DNA from 4 places in the Lysinibacillus sp. NPDC097279 genome. Region 2 is predicted to be linked to each of the others. Evidence: riboswitches for the same ligand, from Rfam matches in the RefSeq annotation. Region 2 holds a riboswitch; each other region holds the start of a gene.

Region 1 (4,775 bases), 1.2 Mb from region 2:
GAAAACGCAGATTTTATTTTATCTAAAGAACAATTCATTGATTACCTTTGGCAGCTAGAAGATCGTAATCCCAATTTAATTAATGTGTATATTAAAAAGCTCCGCAACAAGATTGCCGATACAGATGGTGTGATTATTCAAAATGTATATGGAGAAGGGTATCGTATGAATACCCGTGTTAAACAATGAAACTAAAAAAGAAATATCAACTATTGCTATTATCGGTTATATTCAGTGTTCCTCTTTCTATTGTAGTGATTAATGTTATTGTAACGGTAATTTACAATTATTTTTCAAATGATACAGAAACCCAGTTTTTTGAGTCAAAAGCCTATCCAATAATGCTAGGTTTATTTCTCGTCAGCTTTTTTACTTTGGCTATATTATTTTCCAAATCCATTAATTCATTAATTAAACGAATAAATGAATTAAACCAAACCATTATGGAGTTGGCGAGTAATGACAAGAAGAGACTTCAAAAGATCTCTTACTCTAGAAATGATGAATTAGGGGATTTAACTAATGCAGTAAACCTGCTCATTGACCGTACGATATCGAAGGAAATTGAAATAATGCAACAAGAGCAAATGAAACTAGAACTTTTAACGCAGTTGCGCCATGATATTAATACACCTTTAACAGCTATGCGCTTACAACTTTACACAATCGAAAATGATTTTTCACAACATCAGGATATTTTCAATTCTCTAAACGAACAAATAAACTATATTTCGAAATTATCCAATGAATATGACTTTGAGCGCTTATCTCGTGTTGATAATTCCTATATAATCATGGAAAAAGTCGACGTTCCAAAACTTATCCATACCATCATTTTAAAGTGGAATTTTTTATATAAAATCAATCAAATCTCTATTGTGTTAAACGATTCTCCAACGAAATTCCATTGGAAGAGTAATGAAATTTGGTTGCACAGATTATTTGATAATATCTTCCAAAATATTTTGCGTCATGCAGCATGCGATACTTTGGAAATCACTTTGCAAAAAAACGTAATTATATTTAAAGATAATGGGGTTGGGTTTAATGTGGTGGAAAAGGGCACTGGCCTACGAATCATCGAAGATATTTGCCGAATGCTTGAACTACAGAGTACAATCCAATCTAACGAAAAAGGTACTCAAGTTACGATAAGTTATGCGCAACATTCAAACTTTTTGTAATGGCAACACCAGCAAATTAAAAGCCTCCCAAAATTGTATTTGAGATCAACTTTATGTTTAACGGGGTAAATGCATAAATCATACATGGAATTGGGTGCTTTTGTTTACACATTTTTCGATTGTTTTTTCGGAAGTGATATTTGTCCCAAAATACCATACAGCATAGTCTGCTACTCCAAACGCCATGCTTAAAACCTTTTCTATTTGCAAAAGTCATGTCGCAGATTACTAGTATAGTCTTGTAAAAGCTCATTTTTTTCAACTACGAAAATTACTAGCTTGTCATTTTACGATACATATGGGTATAATAATCAACGAAAAGTTCATAAGTTAAGAATGTAGGGGGGCTGGAAGTTGCCAGCTGAGATTGCGTCCGTTTAGATGCTGACCCTTTGAACCTGATTTGGCTCGTACCAGCGTAGGGAACATCTATTCAAAAATAATCATTTACTATTTTTTGATACCGTTTGCAAACGTCTGGGATAACTCCCAGGCGTTTTTTGTTTAGGATTCATTATTCCACCTAAAACGAGGAGTAATCAATCATAAGCACTGCAAATGGCCTTAGAATACCTTTTTTTCTGGTGTAAACATTCAATCATGAACACTTTCAAACTACTAGACTTGGAGGACACAGCATGAAAAAGTGGTTTTTCGTTCTTATTGCTGCATTAGTAACATTAGTTGGTTGTAGCGAAAAAGAGGACAAAGAGGAAACAAACTCATTAAAAAAGGTATCCGTTGTACTAGACTGGACACCTAATACAAATCATACAGGACTGTATGTGGCGAAAAAGCTGGGCTACTTTGAGGAGCAAGGCTTAGACGTGGACATTATTTTACCTGGTGATGCTGGTGCTGATCAGCTAGTTGCATCAGGCAAAGCACAGTTTGGCGTAAGCTATCAGGAAGGTATTACGCAAGCACGTGTACAGGGTGTACCACTTGTATCAATTGCCGCAATTATTCAGCATAATACATCTGGCTTTGCTTCGATTGCTTCAAAGGGCATTACATCTCCAAAGGACTATGAAGGAAAAACGTATGGTGGCTGGGGAAGCCCAATAGAACAAGCTGTTTTACAATCACTTATGCAAAAAGAACAGGCGGATATCAAAAAATTAGATATTGTTAATGCAGGAGATTTAGACTTTTTCACCATGATGCAAAAGGATATTGATTTTGCCTGGATCTATTATGCGTGGACAGGTATTGAGGCGGAGCTACGTGGGGAAACATTAAATATGCAGTATTTAACAGACTATAGTGAGCAACTTGATTATTATACACCTGTTTTAGCTACGAATGAAAAGATGATTAAGGATAATCCTGATGTGGTAAAGGCATTTGTAGCTGCAACGACAAAAGGCTATGAGTATGCCATTGAGCAACCTAATGAAGCGGCTGATATTTTACTTGAAGCGGTACCTGACTTAGATAAAGCACTTGTGCATAAAAGTCAAGAATGGCTAGCAAACAAATATCAAGATGATGCAGCGCAATGGGGCGAACAAAAATTAGCAGTTTGGGAAAACTATGCGGAATGGATGACGAAAAACAACGTCTTAGAAGGAAAATTTAATGCAGAGCAAGCATTTACAAATGATTTCTTACCAACGAAAGGAGCAAATTAAATGGCTAATTCATTAATCAGTGTTCAAATTATACCGAAAACAGAAAAATATGAGGATGTCATCCCTTTCGTGGATGCGGCAATTGCAATTATCGATGCTGCAGGTGTGCGCTATGAGGTGCAGCCACTAGAAACGACTATGGAGGGAGAACTGTCTACCTTACTCCAAATTATTGAACAGATGAATCAAAAAATGATTGACTTAGGTGCCATTAATGTAATTACACAAGTAAAAATTTTATATCAGCCAACTGGCATTACAATGGGGACATTGACGGAGAAATATCGAGGATGAAACAAGTAGTAACGAAAGGAAGGTCGATTATTTTTATCGCCTTCCTATTAGTCATCTGGGAAGTCATTATCCGTTTTGCTGAAATCCCACATTGGCTATTGCCAGCGCCGAGTGCCATCGTGATGGAGGGCATTCACTCTTACCAAACGTTTCTTCCCCATGTTTTCGCTACTATACAGCTTGCTGTGATAGGTCTTGCTATTGGTGTGCTTTGTGGCTTGAGTGTTGCGGTGTTATTACATCGTTCAAATACAATGCGGGCATTCTTATATCCGATTTTAATTGTGTCGCAAAATGTGCCAGTGCTCGTTTTAGCGCCATTATTAATTATTTGGTTTGGCTTTGGGCTGTTACCAAAGCTAATTATTATTTGTCTCGTTTGCTTTTTCCCAATCGTTATTGCGGCAATGGATGGCTTTCGTCAAACGTCACCAGAACTTAAGCATTATTTTGCGATGATTGGTGCTACAAAACGTCAAACGTTTTGGAAATTAGAATGGCCATTTGCCTATCCATCTATATTTTCAGGTATTAAAATTGCCGCGACATATAGTGTGATGGGAGCAGTCATCGCGGAATGGCTTGGTGCGAAAAAGGGGATTGGTGTTTATATGACACTTGCTCAATCATCGTTTCGAACGGATCGTGTATTTGTGGCGATATTTGCGATAGTTTTGTTAAGTTTATTGTTATTTAGTGTTATACGTTTCGTCGAAAAGATTACTGTAAAGGGGAGAGGATCACATGCTGAACATTCAAGACATTTCTAAATCCTTTGGCGCGCTTGAAGTAGTGAAAAACCTATCCTTTACGGTAAAGGAGGGCGAATTTGTAGCGATCATTGGTCCCTCAGGTAGTGGGAAAAGTACGCTTTTTCAATTAATAGGCGGTATATCGCCCTTAAATCAAGGAGCTATTTTGTTAAATGGAGAAAACATTCAGCAAAAACCAGGCACCATCGGCTACATGCCACAGCAACCTAGCTTATTACCTTGGCGGACAATTTTGGAAAATGTCACGATTGTCGAAGAATTACATCATCGACCTAATATAGAGATTGCAAGAAAGTGGTTAGAAAAGGTTGGCCTAGCTTCTTTTGAAAATGCATATCCCCATGCTTTATCTGGAGGCATGCAGCAGCGCGTATCCTTTCTGCGAGCAATCGTCAGTGAGAAACCGATACTATGCCTAGATGAGCCGTTCTCAGCTCTAGACGAGTTTACAAGACTAGAAATGCAAGCGTGGTTGTTATCGATTTGGGAGGAACATAAAAAATCTATTTTGTTCGTTACACATAGTATTGAAGAAGCGTTATTTTTAGCTGATCGGATTATCGTATTAACAAAACGTCCAGCTACGATCAAGGAGGAAATCATTGTTCCGTTTGCACGACCACGCTCTGAAGAAATTCGCCATTGTGTACAATTTACTCAATTAAAACAACAACTTTTCCATTACTTAAAAGAAGAAAAGGACGATGCGTATGTTGATTGATGCACATATCCATTTAGATCAGTATAAGGAAGAAGAAGTGCCTCTACTACTTGATGAAGCACAATATGTCATTGCAGTGAGCACGGACTTGCAATCGTGTGAGAAAACGCTGAAATTATCGAAAACCTATGCAAAGGTAAAGCCAGCATATGGTTTTCATCCTGAACAA
Region 2 (4,775 bases):
AAAATAAAGCTGTAAATCACTACGTTTCATGAATGGTTACCTCACAAGTATCGAGAAATTTTTTGTAAGCAAAATGATTTGTTGGCCCATTGCCATTGCCAATCAATAAATCATGGCTAATGGCTAGCTGAATAAACTTTTTCGCTTCAATAATCGCTTGTTTTAAAGGCATTTTCTGGCCAATAAAAGCGGTTAAAGCAGCAGAAAATGTACATCCCGTTCCATGTGTATTTTTCGTTGCGATTCGAGTAGATTGCATTGAAAATGTTTTACCATCATTAAAAAATACATAATCTGTTGCAAAGTTATCATCCTGTAGATGACCACCTTTAATAATGACACATTGAACACCTAGCTTTAATAATGACTGTGCAGCTTGTTGGATGTCTGAATAATTGTGTATTTTGCTTGCTGTAAGCGTCTCCGCTTCAGGGATGTTAGGTGTGACGATTGTAGCAAGTGGTAATAGAGTGTTTTTTAACGCCTCAACTGCTTCTTGCTGTAATAAGTTTTCGCCACCTTTGGCGATCATTACAGGATCAACAATAAGTGGAATATTTAAATTAGACATAGCTCCTGCAATAGTATGAATAATATCTGAGGAGAAAAGCATGCCTGTTTTTATTGCACTAATTGAAAAATCCTCCAGCAGTGAATGAAGTTGTTTATTTACAAAAGCTTGATCAATTGGAAACACCCCGCTCACACCTAAAGTATTTTGTGCTGTTAAAGCGGTAATAACGGATGTCCCGAATACATTTAATTCTTGGAAAGTTTTTAAATCAGCTTGAATACCAGCTCCACCACCGCTATCTGAGCCAGCTATTGTCGTCACAATATGCATTATTTTTCACCGTCCTTCGATAAACGGTGAAGCTCATTTAAGACGGACACTGCGAAATCACCATTATATGGCGCACAAGAAGCGGCATGTTCAGCAACTTTTTTATAGCTCGTTAATGTATGGCACAACTGAGTATATGGCTCATTACCTGCCATATAAGCTGCACAGCAAATAGCACTTAATAAACAACCCGTCCCTGTAACTTCTGTCATGCGAGCGTTTCCACCAATAATCCATTTAGAATGCTCACCATCAGTAATAAAATCTTTTTCACCAGTTACAATAACAATGCACTTATATTTTTTAGAAATCTCTTGTGCTTTATCTTCAACAGATATGGAGCCGCTGCCACTATCCACACCTTTTTGTTGCCAATGAACATTAGCAATCGCGGCAAGCTCACCGATATTGCAACGAATAACAGCAAAGTGAACCGCTTCTAATAATTGCTGTATCGTTTGTTTACGTAAAGTTGTTGCCCCAACACCAACAGGGTCCAAAATCACAGGTATACCTAGCGCGTTTGCTTTTTTGCCAGCAAGGAACATCGATTGTTTTGTACGGGTAGTAAGCGTGCCAATATTAATTAATAAGGCTGATGCAATCGATACCATCTCTTCAACTTCGGTTGATTCATCGGCCATGACAGGTGAAGCACCAATTGCTAATAAGCCATTTGCTTGGAAATTGGCAACTACATAATTGGTAATACAATGAATCAATGGCTGTCTTTTACGAATAGTTTGAAAAATCATCATAGTCCTCCTTTTTTGGATGGACGTAAGCATGCAAAAAAGCTCTTTTTCGTGCAAAGTGTACACGTAAAAAGAGCTTATCATCAGTAATAAGATGTGTGTTGCTCCCTACGTCAGTATTAACTAACAGGTTCAAAGGGTCAGGTTTTACCTTCTCAACTCGTTATGAGTCCCCCTGCAATCATGAATTTTTTAGTTGTCCAAAATGTAACATACCTATTCTCAGTATTCAATAGTATTTTATCATTATCTGGAAAGCAGTGACTGATGCCATATAATAAACCATGATAATTGTCATGACTTTGTGAAAATAAGGTCCATCCATTGAAAATCATAAAAAATGAGTTTTATAATAAACCTAGCAATAAGGAGGCAGTTATTATGAAAAGACAGGATTTAATCGCACCAGAATGGTATAACATTGTTGAGGAGATTGAGAAGTATGCTCAGGACCCTTCTAAAAAAGCATTAATTGTTTATAACAATCATGAAGAAATTCAACATATTACATATGCAAATTTACTTGAAAAAGCAAATCAGGCGGCCCATGTATTTACTTCGCAAGGACTAGCAAAAGGTGATGTGCTTTTAGTAATGGTTCCAAGATCTGTTGAGGCATATATCGTATACATAGCAGCATTAAAAGCGGGCTTAACGATTATTCCAAGCTCAGAAATGTTGCGCACAAAGGATATTGAATACCGCATTACACATGCAAATGCCAAAGGAATAATTGCTTACGAGCCATATATTGAGCAATTTGATGAAGTAAATAATCTAAAGGGCATTTTGCAATATGTAATTGGTCAGGCGCATGCCCCATGGCAACCGTTGCTTGAAAAAATGGAGGAGCATCCAACAAACTATACGAATCCTACACCAACAAAAAGTACTGACACTGCTTTTTTAGCCTATACAAGTGGAACAACGGGCAATCCTAAAGCAGCTGTTCATACGCATAGCTGGGGTTATGCTCATTTACGGACAACAGCACCAAATTGGTTAGGTGTACAAGAAAATGATATAGTATGGGCTACTGCGGCACCTGGATGGCAAAAATGGATTTGGAGTCCGTTCCTTGCAACTTTAGGCAGTGGTGCAACAGCCTTTGTCTATAAAGGCAAATTCGATGCATCAACTTATTTGTCGTTGCTTGAAAAATTTAAAGTAAATGTATTATGCTGTACACCGACAGAGTATCGATTTATGGCAGCACTTAATAATTTACAGGATTATAATTTAAGCGAAATCCGCCAAGCGGTATCAGCGGGAGAACCATTGAATAGTGAAGTTGTAAAAGTGTTTTTAGAAACGTTTGATATCCAGGTTCGAGATGGCTACGGACAAACTGAAAATACATTACTTGTAGGGACAATGGTTGGCATGGAAGCGCGCGTTGGGTCAATGGGAAAACCGACACCAGGAAATACAGTAGAAATAATCGACGACCATGGAAATCCTGTGTCTGAAGGTGTAGTTGGGGATATTGCCGTGCATCGTGAAACACCTGCACTCTTTAAAAAATATTTCCAAGATCCCGAACGCACGAGCCTACAATTCCGCGGAGAATGGTATATAACTGGAGACCGTGCATATAAAGATGCCGATGGCTATTTTTGGTTTGAGGGCCGTGGAGATGATGTCATAATTTCTTCAGGCTATACAATAGGGCCATTTGAAGTGGAAGATGCATTAATGAAACACCCTACAGTAAAGGAAGCTGCTGTAGTTGCTAGTCCTGATGAAGTAAGAGGAAATATTGTCAAGGCATTTATTGTCCTGCGTGAAGGTGAGACAGGGGATAATACGCTTATTAAAAAGTTACAAAACCATGTGAAATTAATGACTGCCCCATATAAATATCCACGTGCGATTGAATTTGTAGATGTTTTACCGAAGACTGCATCGGGTAAAATTCGTCGTGTCGAATTACGTCAACAAGAAAAAGCTCTTTATACACATCAATAAATATTTCCTAGGAAATAAAGGCGAATAATCAAAGTTCATGTTTTATTATGAACTTTTGATTTTTTGTTGTAGCCTCATTTATTTATAGTAAAATAATAAACAACAGAACATTTTTACATAAAAATTGCTTAAAAGTGAAACGTTTTGGAAATTTAGACGTATAACGTGTTGAGGAGGCGTTTGTATGAATGTAAAAAGGTGGATAGCCTTGGCTATAGCTGCTGTGTTGTTAGTATTTTCATTAGGAATTAATACGATTTTTGCAATATTTAAATCAGACTTCTTTAGTAATTTTGACAGCATTGTCGCTGGAAATAATTTAAATGTTTATGAAACTGTTATTGAAGGTGAAGATTACAGTAAGCGTATTGCCTATTTAAAAGTGGATGGAACGATTCAAGATGTTGGATCGAACACATTATGGCAAACCGTAGCTTATGATCACCAGTTTTTCTTAAATCAATTGGACAATATTTTATATGATGATTCAGTACAAGGTATTGTGCTAAGTGTAAATTCACCAGGTGGTGGCGTAAAGGAATCGGCAGAAATTTATAAAAAACTGTTGCAAATTAAAGAGGAACGTCAAATTCCAATTTACGTTTCAATGGATTCGATGGCTGCTTCTGGTGGATACTATATTTCTGCACCAGCGGATAAAATATATGCACATCGTGATACGATAACAGGTTCGATTGGTGTCATTATGCAATCTATTAATTATCAGGAACTTGCAGAAAAAGTAGGCGTGAAATTTGAAACGTTTAAATCTGGGCAACATAAAGACATGCTTAGTCCAACACGTGAAATTACTGAAGAAGAACGTGCTATGATGCAGGATATGATTAATGAATCATATGAAGAGTTTGTTGATATTGTGGAACAAGGACGCAATATGTCTGAAGCAGACGTGAAAAAAGTAGCGGATGGTCGAATACTTGGCGGTACAAAGGCACTTGAAGCAGGCTTAATCGATGAAATTGGCGATGAGCAAGCAGCTATTGCAGCTTTACGTCAAGATTATGGTTTAGAAGATGCCGTCTTATTTGAATACAGTTATGATCAAGGTGGTCTACCGTCAATAATTGGTATGAAAGTAAGCTCTCTTTTTGGCCCATCAGCTGAAGAAAAAATGCTAATGAAAATTATGACAGAATACAAGGCACCGAAAATGATGTACTTATATGGTGAATACTAAGGAGGGCATA
Region 3 (4,775 bases), on a different contig from region 2:
TTATTGAACAACAAGTTACAGTTTTAAAAATAGTGAAGGATCAACTGTCTGTCGCACGAACTAAGCAAAAGGGACAACACGAAAAAAATGAACAGCTACAACAAAAACAACTACAATTAGAGCAACATTTTGCAGAGCAGTCGAAAGAGTTAATAAAACAGCAAGCGATTGTAGAAGAACAGCAAAAGCAAATTCCGAAACACATACAGTCATTACAAGCGTTAAAACAAATGATTGCAGATGTAGGTTCGCAAAAAATGGCGTTACAGTCAGCTTGGAACGCGATTCAGCAAAATTTACAGGCGACTAAGGAAGCAACAAATAAGGCTTCTATGACAGAAGAACTTGCAAAAACAGCCTATGAGGAATTGCTAAATAAACTGAATGAGAAGCGTGAACAGTTTTTAGTAAGCATGAAAGATGTGGGGTTTGCAGCCTATGAAGAATACGCTGCTGCAAAGCGAAGTGATAGTGAAATCGAAGACTTACGGAAAGCATGTCGTGATTATGCCTTACAATCACATTCCTTACAGCAACAAATTGCAGATGGGGCAAAGCATCTTGAAGGAAAAGAAAAGCAAAATCTAGAGGAATTAGAGGAAAAGCTTGAGATGCTCCGTGCCACATATGAGGAAGCATTTAAAACTTTGCAACAGACGCAAAGCTATGCAAAGGCATGTGCTGATTTTATTGTTAAAGTTGAGGATACTGCAAAGGAAATACGTGTACTTGAACAAGAGGCAGGACGTGTAAAAGAGCTTTACACAGTGTTGAATGGCCAAAATCCGAAAAAACTTTCCTTTGAGCGATATATTCAAATTAATTATTTAGATAAAATCACTGCAGCAGCAAATATCCGATTATTCCACTTATCGAATGGACAGTTTGAATTGCGCCGTTCAGATCGATTAGAGAAGCATGCGAAGCAAAGTGGGCTTGGCTTGGATGTCTATGATGCGTACACAGACCAATTAAGAGATGTTAAAACATTATCAGGTGGGGAGAAGTTTAATGCATCATTAAGTCTTGCATTAGGTATGGCGGATGTAATTCAAAGCTTCCAAGGTAATATTCGTATCGAAACAATGTTTATCGATGAGGGCTTCGGTTCATTAGATGAGGAAGCGTTAAATAAAGCGATTGACACGCTAATTGATTTACAAGACTCTGGAAGAATGATTGGCGTTATTTCACATGTAGCTGAGTTGAAAGCTGCAATGCCTGCAGTATTACACGTCGAAAAAACGTTGAGCGGACATAGCACAACCCATTTTGAAGTAAAATAAGTGCCAGGCACACAAACAATTCTCAAACAATTTATAGATAACATAGTAAAACCCACGAAGACTCCTGCGGCTTACATTGAGCCTGCTGGAAAGCGATGTGGGTTTTTACGTTATAGGAGCCCATTGGCTATTATTTTTTGTGTGTCGTTACGTTAGGTGTTGTTCCTTTTTTTGCTGCGACCACTTTTTTGACAATCGGAATAACGATGGGCGCTAATTTTATTGCAGTTTTAACTACCTTCGATACTTTCATGAATACGACAGCTCCTTCATACTAAAAATTTTTAACGAATAACTCGTACAGCTTGAACAATATTCCAAATGACAATGCCTAATGAAACGAGTAAATAAATACCAAAAGATACAAACCATATGATAATAAATGTATTCCCATTAGAAGAAGGATCAAACGTGTTCAATGATATTGTAGAAAATACAAAGACGATAAAGAAAATGATACCAAAGATAAATGGTATTAAGTGAGATATAAGTGCTCTAATGGAATGTCTCTTGACATCACTATCTTTTGATACAAAATAAACGATTACTGGAACGATAAATGGTGCAAAAAAAATACTGAGATAACTAAAGGCAGATAAAATTTTTTGATTCTCCATAGTAGTCCCTCCTTTTAAATTATTTACGCATAGAAAACACGAAAGTTTCAAAAAAATTAATGTGGAAAAGGTTGTAATTGTAAAAGGGTTTACGTACAATGAGGATGTTCAACAAAATAATAAGATGTAACGACCACAAGGGGAGCTGATGATGTCAGCTGAGACTGGGCACGTAATGCCTTTACTCTTCGAACCTGTAAGTTAACGCTTGCGTAGGGATGTGGATAGAAACCGACACTTTTACGATGTGAGGCTCTGTCCTGGCATCGTTTTTTTATGCCAGTTGACATGCATATCAAAAAGATTTCTATTCCTGCTCTTGTATCCTACATCGGAACAAAGGAGAGAATAATAAAATGGACAAAAAAAGATTACTCATGCTGATGGAAATTGCAATTTTCGCAGCGCTAGGACTTGTACTCGATCAAGTTTCCTTTAAAGTATGGGCGCAAGGTGGCTCCGTAAGTCTAGTAATGATACCAATCATCTTAATGGCATTACGTTGGGGGCTCTTAGCTGGACTAACAACAGGTTTACTAATTGGAGTTATGCAAACGATGTTTGGCGCTTATATTGTGCATTGGCTACAAGGCTTGCTAGATTACGGAGTAGCATTTACGGTCGTTGGTTTAGCGGCAGTAGTACGTGGACCTATATTTAAAGCGACAGCCGCCTTAAACAAAAAGAAAATGGCCCTTTACATTGTAATCGGTACCGTATTAGCAGGTTTCCTACGTTATTTAGCCCATACAATTGCAGGGGCTGTATTTTTTGCAGAATATGCAGGCGAGCAAAACGCATGGATTTATTCAATCATATACAATGGAACATACATGCTTCCAGCAACAATATTAACAGCGATCGTTGGTGTGATATTATTTACAGCTGCACCCCAATTAATGCAACGAAAATCATAAACACGATAAGACTGTCCCAAAAGTGAAAATAGTATGCTAAGTGTAACTTAGTGTGCTATTTTTTTTTATAATTCAAGACAATTGGGTCGTTATTGTTAGTACCAGAACTTCTAAAAGGGTCTGTTTTTTACTTGTCTGGTACTTATGAAATAATGTTAGCATAGAATAATTAAAGCGTTTGGCGTTATGGACATATAAAGTTATGTTATATTAATGAATAGATATTAGATGAAAGGGACGTTATAAATGATTGTAAAAACGCAAGAAGAAATTGAAGCCTTTAAAAAAATCGGTCGCATTTGTGCAGAAATTCGTGAGGCAATGAAAGCAGCTACAAAACCTGGTGTGACAACACTTGAATTAGATGAAATTGCAGGCCGTATGTTTGCTGAAGCAGGAGCTATTTCTGGTCCTAAAGGTGAATATGATTTCCCAGGATACACATGTATTAGTGTGAATGAAGAAGTTGCCCATGGTATTCCAGGACAACGAGTTATTAAAGAAGGGGATATTGTCAATATTGACGTATCAGGTTCTTTAAATGGCTATTTTGCAGATACAGGTATTTCATTTGTAGTAGGTGAAGGGTACGAAGATAAGGAAAAACTTTGCCGCGTAGCAAAAAGTGCCTTTGACCGCGCTATGACAAAAGTAAAAGCTGGTTCTAAATTAAACCAAATTGGGAAAGCTGTTGAGCGTGAAGCTTATGCAAACGATTTAACTGTCATTATGAATTTAACAGGTCATGGTTTAGGGCGTTCATTGCATGATGAGCCAAACCATATTTTAAATTATTACGATGCTTGGGATTCAACAATTATGAAAGAAGGAATGGTGCTAGCTGTTGAGCCGTTTATTTCAGCGAAGGCAGAACATATTGTTGAAGCTGGTGATGGCTGGACATTTGTTACACCTGACAAATCATTAGTTGCCCAAATTGAGCATTCTATTATTGTTACAAAAGACAAACCAATCATTTTAACTTCGTTAGATGAAGCCTAAAATAAAGGCTAGATGAAAAAGCAGCTTACCGACTTATTTTCGGTAAGCTGCTTTTTTTTTAACAAATAGGATACCAACAATTAGGACACCACATAAAAATAATGCCGCTGTCGTCACGAGTAATTCATCAAGATGATTATGGAGCGCAATACCAATAAATGCCCAAATAAACACGCTAGGATAGACAATGTCGTAATAATGGTAACGAATATGTAAGGCGATAGCTACACTGATTGACAGTAAAATAACTGCCCAAAGTGGATTGCTAAGTCCAAAACCATGCCATCCATAAGATGTTAATGTAAAACTTGCATTTGTCATCATGATAAATGTAGACCAGGCAAAATAAAGTGATATGGGTAGTCGGCCAGATAAAGTATTATTTGTATACGGATAAGTACTATAAAGTAAAAATAAGTACAATACTAATATGACGGAGCAGCAAATAAAGACTATGAATAATTCATAATGCCAAAATAAAATAGAGAGCGCCTGTAATATGCAAACATTGCTAAAGAGAACAGTCTGTTTAATAGATGTCTTTTGAAAATTCATAACTAACCAATAAGCAAGCAAAATGTAAATTAATATCCATATCATATAACTAATATTAATAGGTGCAAACATTACGGGAAAACGATTTGAGATTTCTAACGAAGATTGACCATTTATTTTTATAAAATAGGATGAAAAGGTTAGGATGAGTGAGACAATAAAGGTTATTGTCATTAAAATAATCTTAGGCAAGGCTTCCTCTCCCTTCGTGTTAAATTGTATAGGGAAAAGACAAATAAGTATATGACTGTCACATAATATCTATTTCATTATAGCGGAAAACCCTTACAATGTATCAATGAATTTGCTTTAAAAAAACTACAATTTACCATTTGAATATGCATCCAAATATTTCTTTAGTACAATAGAAATAACCAATTTGAAGGAGTGAAATTTTT
Region 4 (4,775 bases), on a different contig from region 2:
GCTTGGGTGGCTATTTCAAAACGCCGATTGAAACATTGTTACCTGTTGAAATGGAGATAAAAGGTAAAGAGCAATTACCATCGCTAGGACTTGTCATCGTACTGGACCGTTCAGGAAGTATGTATGGCTCAAAATTAGAGCTAGCGAAAGAAGCAGCCGCACGATCAGTGGAAATGTTACGTGATGAGGATACGCTCGGGTTTATTGCCTTCGATGATCGCCCTTGGGAAATCATCGAAACGGCCCCCCTTGGTAATAAAGAGGAAGCAGTCGATACGATTTTATCAGTGACGCCTGGTGGGGGTACGGAAATATATAGCTCCCTTTCAGCAGCATATGATAGTTTGGCAGATTTAAAATTGCAGAGAAAGCATATTATTTTACTAACAGATGGACAGTCGCAATCAGGCAATTATGAGGATTTAATTGAAAATGGGAAGGAACAAGGGATTACACTTTCTACAGTGGCGATTGGACAAGATGCAGATGGCAACTTACTTCAGTCATTAAGTGAAATGGGTAGTGGTCGTTTCTATGATGTTATTGATGAACAAACAATTCCCTCAATTTTATCCCGTGAAACAGCGATGATTTCCCGTACTTATATAGAGGACAATCCGTTTTATCCTACAATTTATAATGCAACTGGATGGAATACACTTTTTGCAAAGGGTGTGCCACAAATGAATGCATATATTGGCACGACGGCAAAGCAGGGAGCTGCTGTGATAGCTGAAAGTGAGAAGGAAGACCCTGTATTGGCCCTATGGCAATATGGGCTTGGTAAAACATTCGCTTTCACATCAGATTCGACAGGGAAATGGGCTGGTGACTGGGCAAGATGGCAGGAATGGGGATCATTTTGGCAAACAATCATTTCGCAAATGCTACCAAGCTATAATGATGTGGCCTATGATGTACGACTCGATACAGATGGCTCATTTCTCATCACTGATCCGACAAATGAAGCAGCATTTTTAGATATCGTCGCTGTCGATGAAGCGGGTGAGGAGCTTGATTTACAGCTTGAAACGATTTCCGCATCGCAAGTACGGGCAGTTGTGCAAGCGAAACCAGGATTGATTTTTTTCCGTATTGCTGACGAAGATCAGGCTATTTACCAGGCTGGTCTAAGCGTACCGTACAGTGCAGAATATGAATTACGTCCTGTGAATGAAACACTTGTCGAGCAACTAACGAAGCAAACGGGTGGCTCTGTCTTGAAAGAACCACAAGACGTGTTCCGTAATTTCACCAACAAAGGAGCAGAGCGCCAAAATATTGCAACATGGTTACTATTAACGGGGATGCTATTATTCTTCGTAGATATTACGATTCGACGCTTTGGTTGGAGCTTTATAACAAGGCATAAGAAAGAAAAGCCTGTTGAAGAAGCGACTGTCCAGTCAGAGGATACGAATGTTGCACAGTTATTAAAAGGAATGAAAAAACGCTCATAAATAAAAAACGATGGCACATTGAAAAACGCATGTGTCATCGTTTTTTTTATAAACATAGCTATTTCGCAATAAGAAAATGGGGCGCAGTTTTCCGTAGACTGCTAGCCATCATCATGCCAAGAAAGGCTCCGATTAAACTTGATGTAAAAAATGCAGGCATAAAAAATAATGCACCGACAGACGTTCCCATAAATAATTGCGCATATGGAACAGCGACTAATGAGGCAAGAATACCTGTGCCAAATACTTCACCAGCACCAGCAAGCCAATTGCTGCGACTGTATTTATAAGCAAAGGCCGCACATGCCGCACCGATGACGCTTCCAGGAATCGCTAAAAGGGAGCCTGTGCCTGTTAAGATACGAATCAATGCTGTAACGATAGCAACGACGATAGAAGGCATAGGACCTAATAGAATGGCACAGATGACGTTGATCGCATGTTGTACAGGATAGGCACGTGCAATGCCAGTTGGAATGGAGACAAAAATAGAGCCTGCTACTGCAATAGCGACTAATAAAGCCATAGTAGTTAGTTTTCGAATAGACATGATAGTTACTCCTTTTAGTTTTGTGCGATGAATCGCCGATAGAACTCAGTGAATCGCCGATAAAATGTGAGAAATCGCCGATAAAACCGTACAAATCGCCGAGAGACCTCACAAAATCGCCGATAGCACTGCCTGATGAATACAAAAAAGCCGCTTCCTAGTAACGAAAGGAAGCGGCCTTGCATTTTTAAATTACACAAAAGCAAGTGTCGCCACTTCCCTCCGCTAGTGTGAACTAGATCAGGTTCAAAGGGTCCGTATATGAACATATACGTCTCAGCCTTGTAAAGACTCCCCTAGTGGTGTTAAACGATTTAATTTTTCGATAATAAATGTACCATATTTGAAATAATTGTCAATGGACTAATTTGAATCAGGATGCATAAGATGTGGAGCCTTTTTTACGGTCCAAATGAGCGCTAGTAAGAAGCATGTCATTAAAATAATCGACCCGAATATATACGGACTGTTCATATCCCAGTCAAATAAAAGACCCGCAAGTGCAGGACCAATCATATTTCCAAGACTCATATAGGCATTGGTAAGTCCAGCGGCTAAACCTTGCTCATTGCCAGCAAGCTTAGAAATCAGTGTGTTGACTGCTGGACGTATAAGTGTTGTTGCCGTAGAGAAAATTGTTGCGACAACTAAAATTAATGCGAAGCCAGAAACAAATAATATGAGGAAGATTGCTACAGCAGCAATAAATAAATTGACTAATACAACTTTCATTTCCCCATAGCGCTTAAAGAGTGGTGTGATAATGAACATTTGCACAATAACACCGAATGCGCCACCTACAGTTAAGATGATTGCAATATCTGGAGGTGTATAGTTAAATTTCTCAGTTACAAATAATGATAATGTCGTTTGGAAATTGGCGATTCCGAACGAAAACACTAGCATAATAATAAGCATGACAAAGTAAGGCATTTGGACTGAACGCGCCATCTGCTTCGCAAGATTTTCTTGCTTTTGTGCTTTTTGAGCAGCAGTTGGTTTTGTAGAAGGTAATAACACCAACGAAAGGATAGAGGCTATAATAGCCGCTCCTCCAGCCATAAAGAATGGGAAATGCAAACTAACTTTAGAGAGGAACCCGCCAATACCTGGTCCAATCATAAAACCAAGAGACATAGCAGCACCTAACATGCCCATCCCTTTACCTCGTTCTTCATACGTTGTGATATCTGCTACAAATGCCATAATTGGAGGTGCTATAAAGGCAGAACCTAATCCTCCTAAGAAACGAGCAACAAAAAGCATCCACACATCTGTAGATAGCCCAAATGAAATTTGCCCAATACCAGTTACAATCAGACCAAAAACAATCAAATTTTTTCGACCATATCGATCCGAAAGATTCCCAGCAATTGGAGAAAATATAAACTGTGCAAAGGCGAACGTTGCAATTAACATGCCAAGAACTTGTCCTGCAGCACCAAATATGTGTAAGTACTTTGGCATGACAGGAATAATAATTCCGATACTCCCCATTGCGATAAACATATTAAACATTAAAATGTACAAAGCCGCCTTGTTTGACTTCTGCTGGGTCATCGTATACCCCCCTTTTTTCTATTGAAACATTCCTACAGTCTATCATAAAGAAATATTGCTTGGCTATCAGATTATAGTCGTAGGTGAATGACTTGGTTAGCGGAACGAAGACATTGTTTTTCCTTAGAATAATACTGTTAATTTCCGCTACTTGCGGTCTCTTTCCATGGGCACTGTAAGCCGCAACCATTTCGGTGCGCGTGGCCTGTTGCTTCGTACATGTTGTGTGTTACCGCAGGAGTCGCTGCCCGCCGCTCCAATCAACTGAACACATCGAAAGTGAAATTCTATATTAGAACGATTAAAAGAAAAAATGACAAAAGACATCAAATATTTAACTCTTGATGTCTTTTGTCGACTTTTTGAGAGAGAAAAATATTGTTTTTTCTCTTTAGTATTTATCGAATACTCATTTTAAATTCTAAAAACAATTCATTATATTTTCCTAAATAATCTGGGCCAAGGTTTTTATATACTTCTAATGTTTTACGTTGCTCCTCGGAAGGGTAGAAGCGCTCGTCAGCTACAACTTCTTTATCCATTAATTTTGTCGCTGCAATATTAGGAGTAGAGTAGCCTACATAATCCGCATTTTGAGCACCAGATTCCGCTTTTAACATAAAGTTAATAAAAGCATGTGCACCATCAACATTTTTCGAAGTTTTTGGGATAACCATATTGTCAAACCACAAGTTCGAGCCTTCCTCTGGAACAGCGAAGTCTAAATCTTCATTTTCGAATAACATATCTGCTGCTTGACCAGACCAAGTGAGGGCGACAGCCGCTTCATTATTAATCATCAAAGGTGTAATCTCATCACCGATGATTGCTTTCACATTTGGAGCGAGTGTAATTAGCTTATTTGTAGCCTGACGTAATTCTTGATTATTTAACGAGTTAAGAGAATGACCAAGACTATTTAAGCCCATGCCAATAACTTCACGTGCACCGTCTACTAAAAAGACTTTACGTTTTAACGAGGGATCCCATAAATCTTCCCAAGAAGAGAAATCTAAGTCACCGACTAAATCTGGATTATAAACAATACCTACTGTGCCCCAGAAATAAGGAACAGAGTATTCATTGTTATCATCAAATGGTAAATCGAGAAAATACGGATCGATATTTTTAAAATTAGGTATTTTCGTTTTATCTAAAGGAAGGAGTAGGTTTTCCTCCTTCATTTTTTCAATCATGTATTCAGA

What was found. A riboswitch is a leader RNA that binds a small molecule or an ion and turns the genes downstream of it on or off. The one in region 2 is predicted to bind thiamine pyrophosphate.
Region 1: another riboswitch for thiamine pyrophosphate. It lies ahead of ACIQ1H_RS06575 (ABC transporter substrate-binding protein); the one in region 2 lies ahead of thiM (hydroxyethylthiazole kinase).
Region 3: another riboswitch for thiamine pyrophosphate. It lies ahead of thiT (energy-coupled thiamine transporter ThiT); the one in region 2 lies ahead of thiM (hydroxyethylthiazole kinase).
Region 4: another riboswitch for thiamine pyrophosphate. It lies ahead of thiW (energy coupling factor transporter S component ThiW); the one in region 2 lies ahead of thiM (hydroxyethylthiazole kinase).

The regions. Positions count from the first base shown of each region.
Region 1 is NZ_JBIWDA010000001.1:1,298,332-1,303,106, reverse strand. It holds gene ACIQ1H_RS06585 (response regulator transcription factor) at 1-189, shown strand, start outside; gene ACIQ1H_RS06580 (sensor histidine kinase) at 186-1,184, shown strand; TPP riboswitch at 1,515-1,626, shown strand; gene ACIQ1H_RS06575 (ABC transporter substrate-binding protein) at 1,823-2,818, shown strand; gene ACIQ1H_RS06570 (thiamine-binding protein) at 2,819-3,112, shown strand; gene ACIQ1H_RS06565 (ABC transporter permease) at 3,109-3,882, shown strand; gene ACIQ1H_RS06560 (ABC transporter ATP-binding protein) at 3,857-4,606, shown strand; gene ACIQ1H_RS06555 (TatD family hydrolase) at 4,596-4,775, shown strand, end outside.
Region 2 is NZ_JBIWDA010000001.1:130,320-135,094, forward strand. It holds gene thiE (thiamine phosphate synthase) at 1-30, opposite strand, end outside; gene thiD (bifunctional hydroxymethylpyrimidine kinase/phosphomethylpyrimidine kinase) at 20-844, opposite strand; gene thiM (hydroxyethylthiazole kinase) at 844-1,599, opposite strand; TPP riboswitch at 1,688-1,786, opposite strand; gene mbcS (acyl-CoA synthetase MbcS) at 1,981-3,567, shown strand; gene sppA (signal peptide peptidase SppA) at 3,752-4,765, shown strand.
Region 3 is NZ_JBIWDA010000007.1:108,350-113,124, forward strand. It holds gene ACIQ1H_RS20420 (AAA family ATPase) at 1-1,286, shown strand, start outside; gene ACIQ1H_RS20425 (hypothetical protein) at 1,417-1,539, opposite strand; gene ACIQ1H_RS20430 (magnetosome magnetite crystal formation protein family) at 1,571-1,903, opposite strand; TPP riboswitch at 2,032-2,139, shown strand; gene thiT (energy-coupled thiamine transporter ThiT) at 2,260-2,820, shown strand; gene map (type I methionyl aminopeptidase) at 3,067-3,822, shown strand; gene ACIQ1H_RS20445 (hypothetical protein) at 3,856-4,569, opposite strand.
Region 4 is NZ_JBIWDA010000002.1:40,153-44,927, forward strand. It holds gene ACIQ1H_RS10315 (VWA domain-containing protein) at 1-1,460, shown strand, start outside; gene thiW (energy coupling factor transporter S component ThiW) at 1,519-2,010, opposite strand; TPP riboswitch at 2,211-2,318, opposite strand; gene ACIQ1H_RS10325 (MFS transporter) at 2,374-3,570, opposite strand; gene ACIQ1H_RS10330 (ABC transporter substrate-binding protein) at 3,969-4,775, opposite strand, start outside.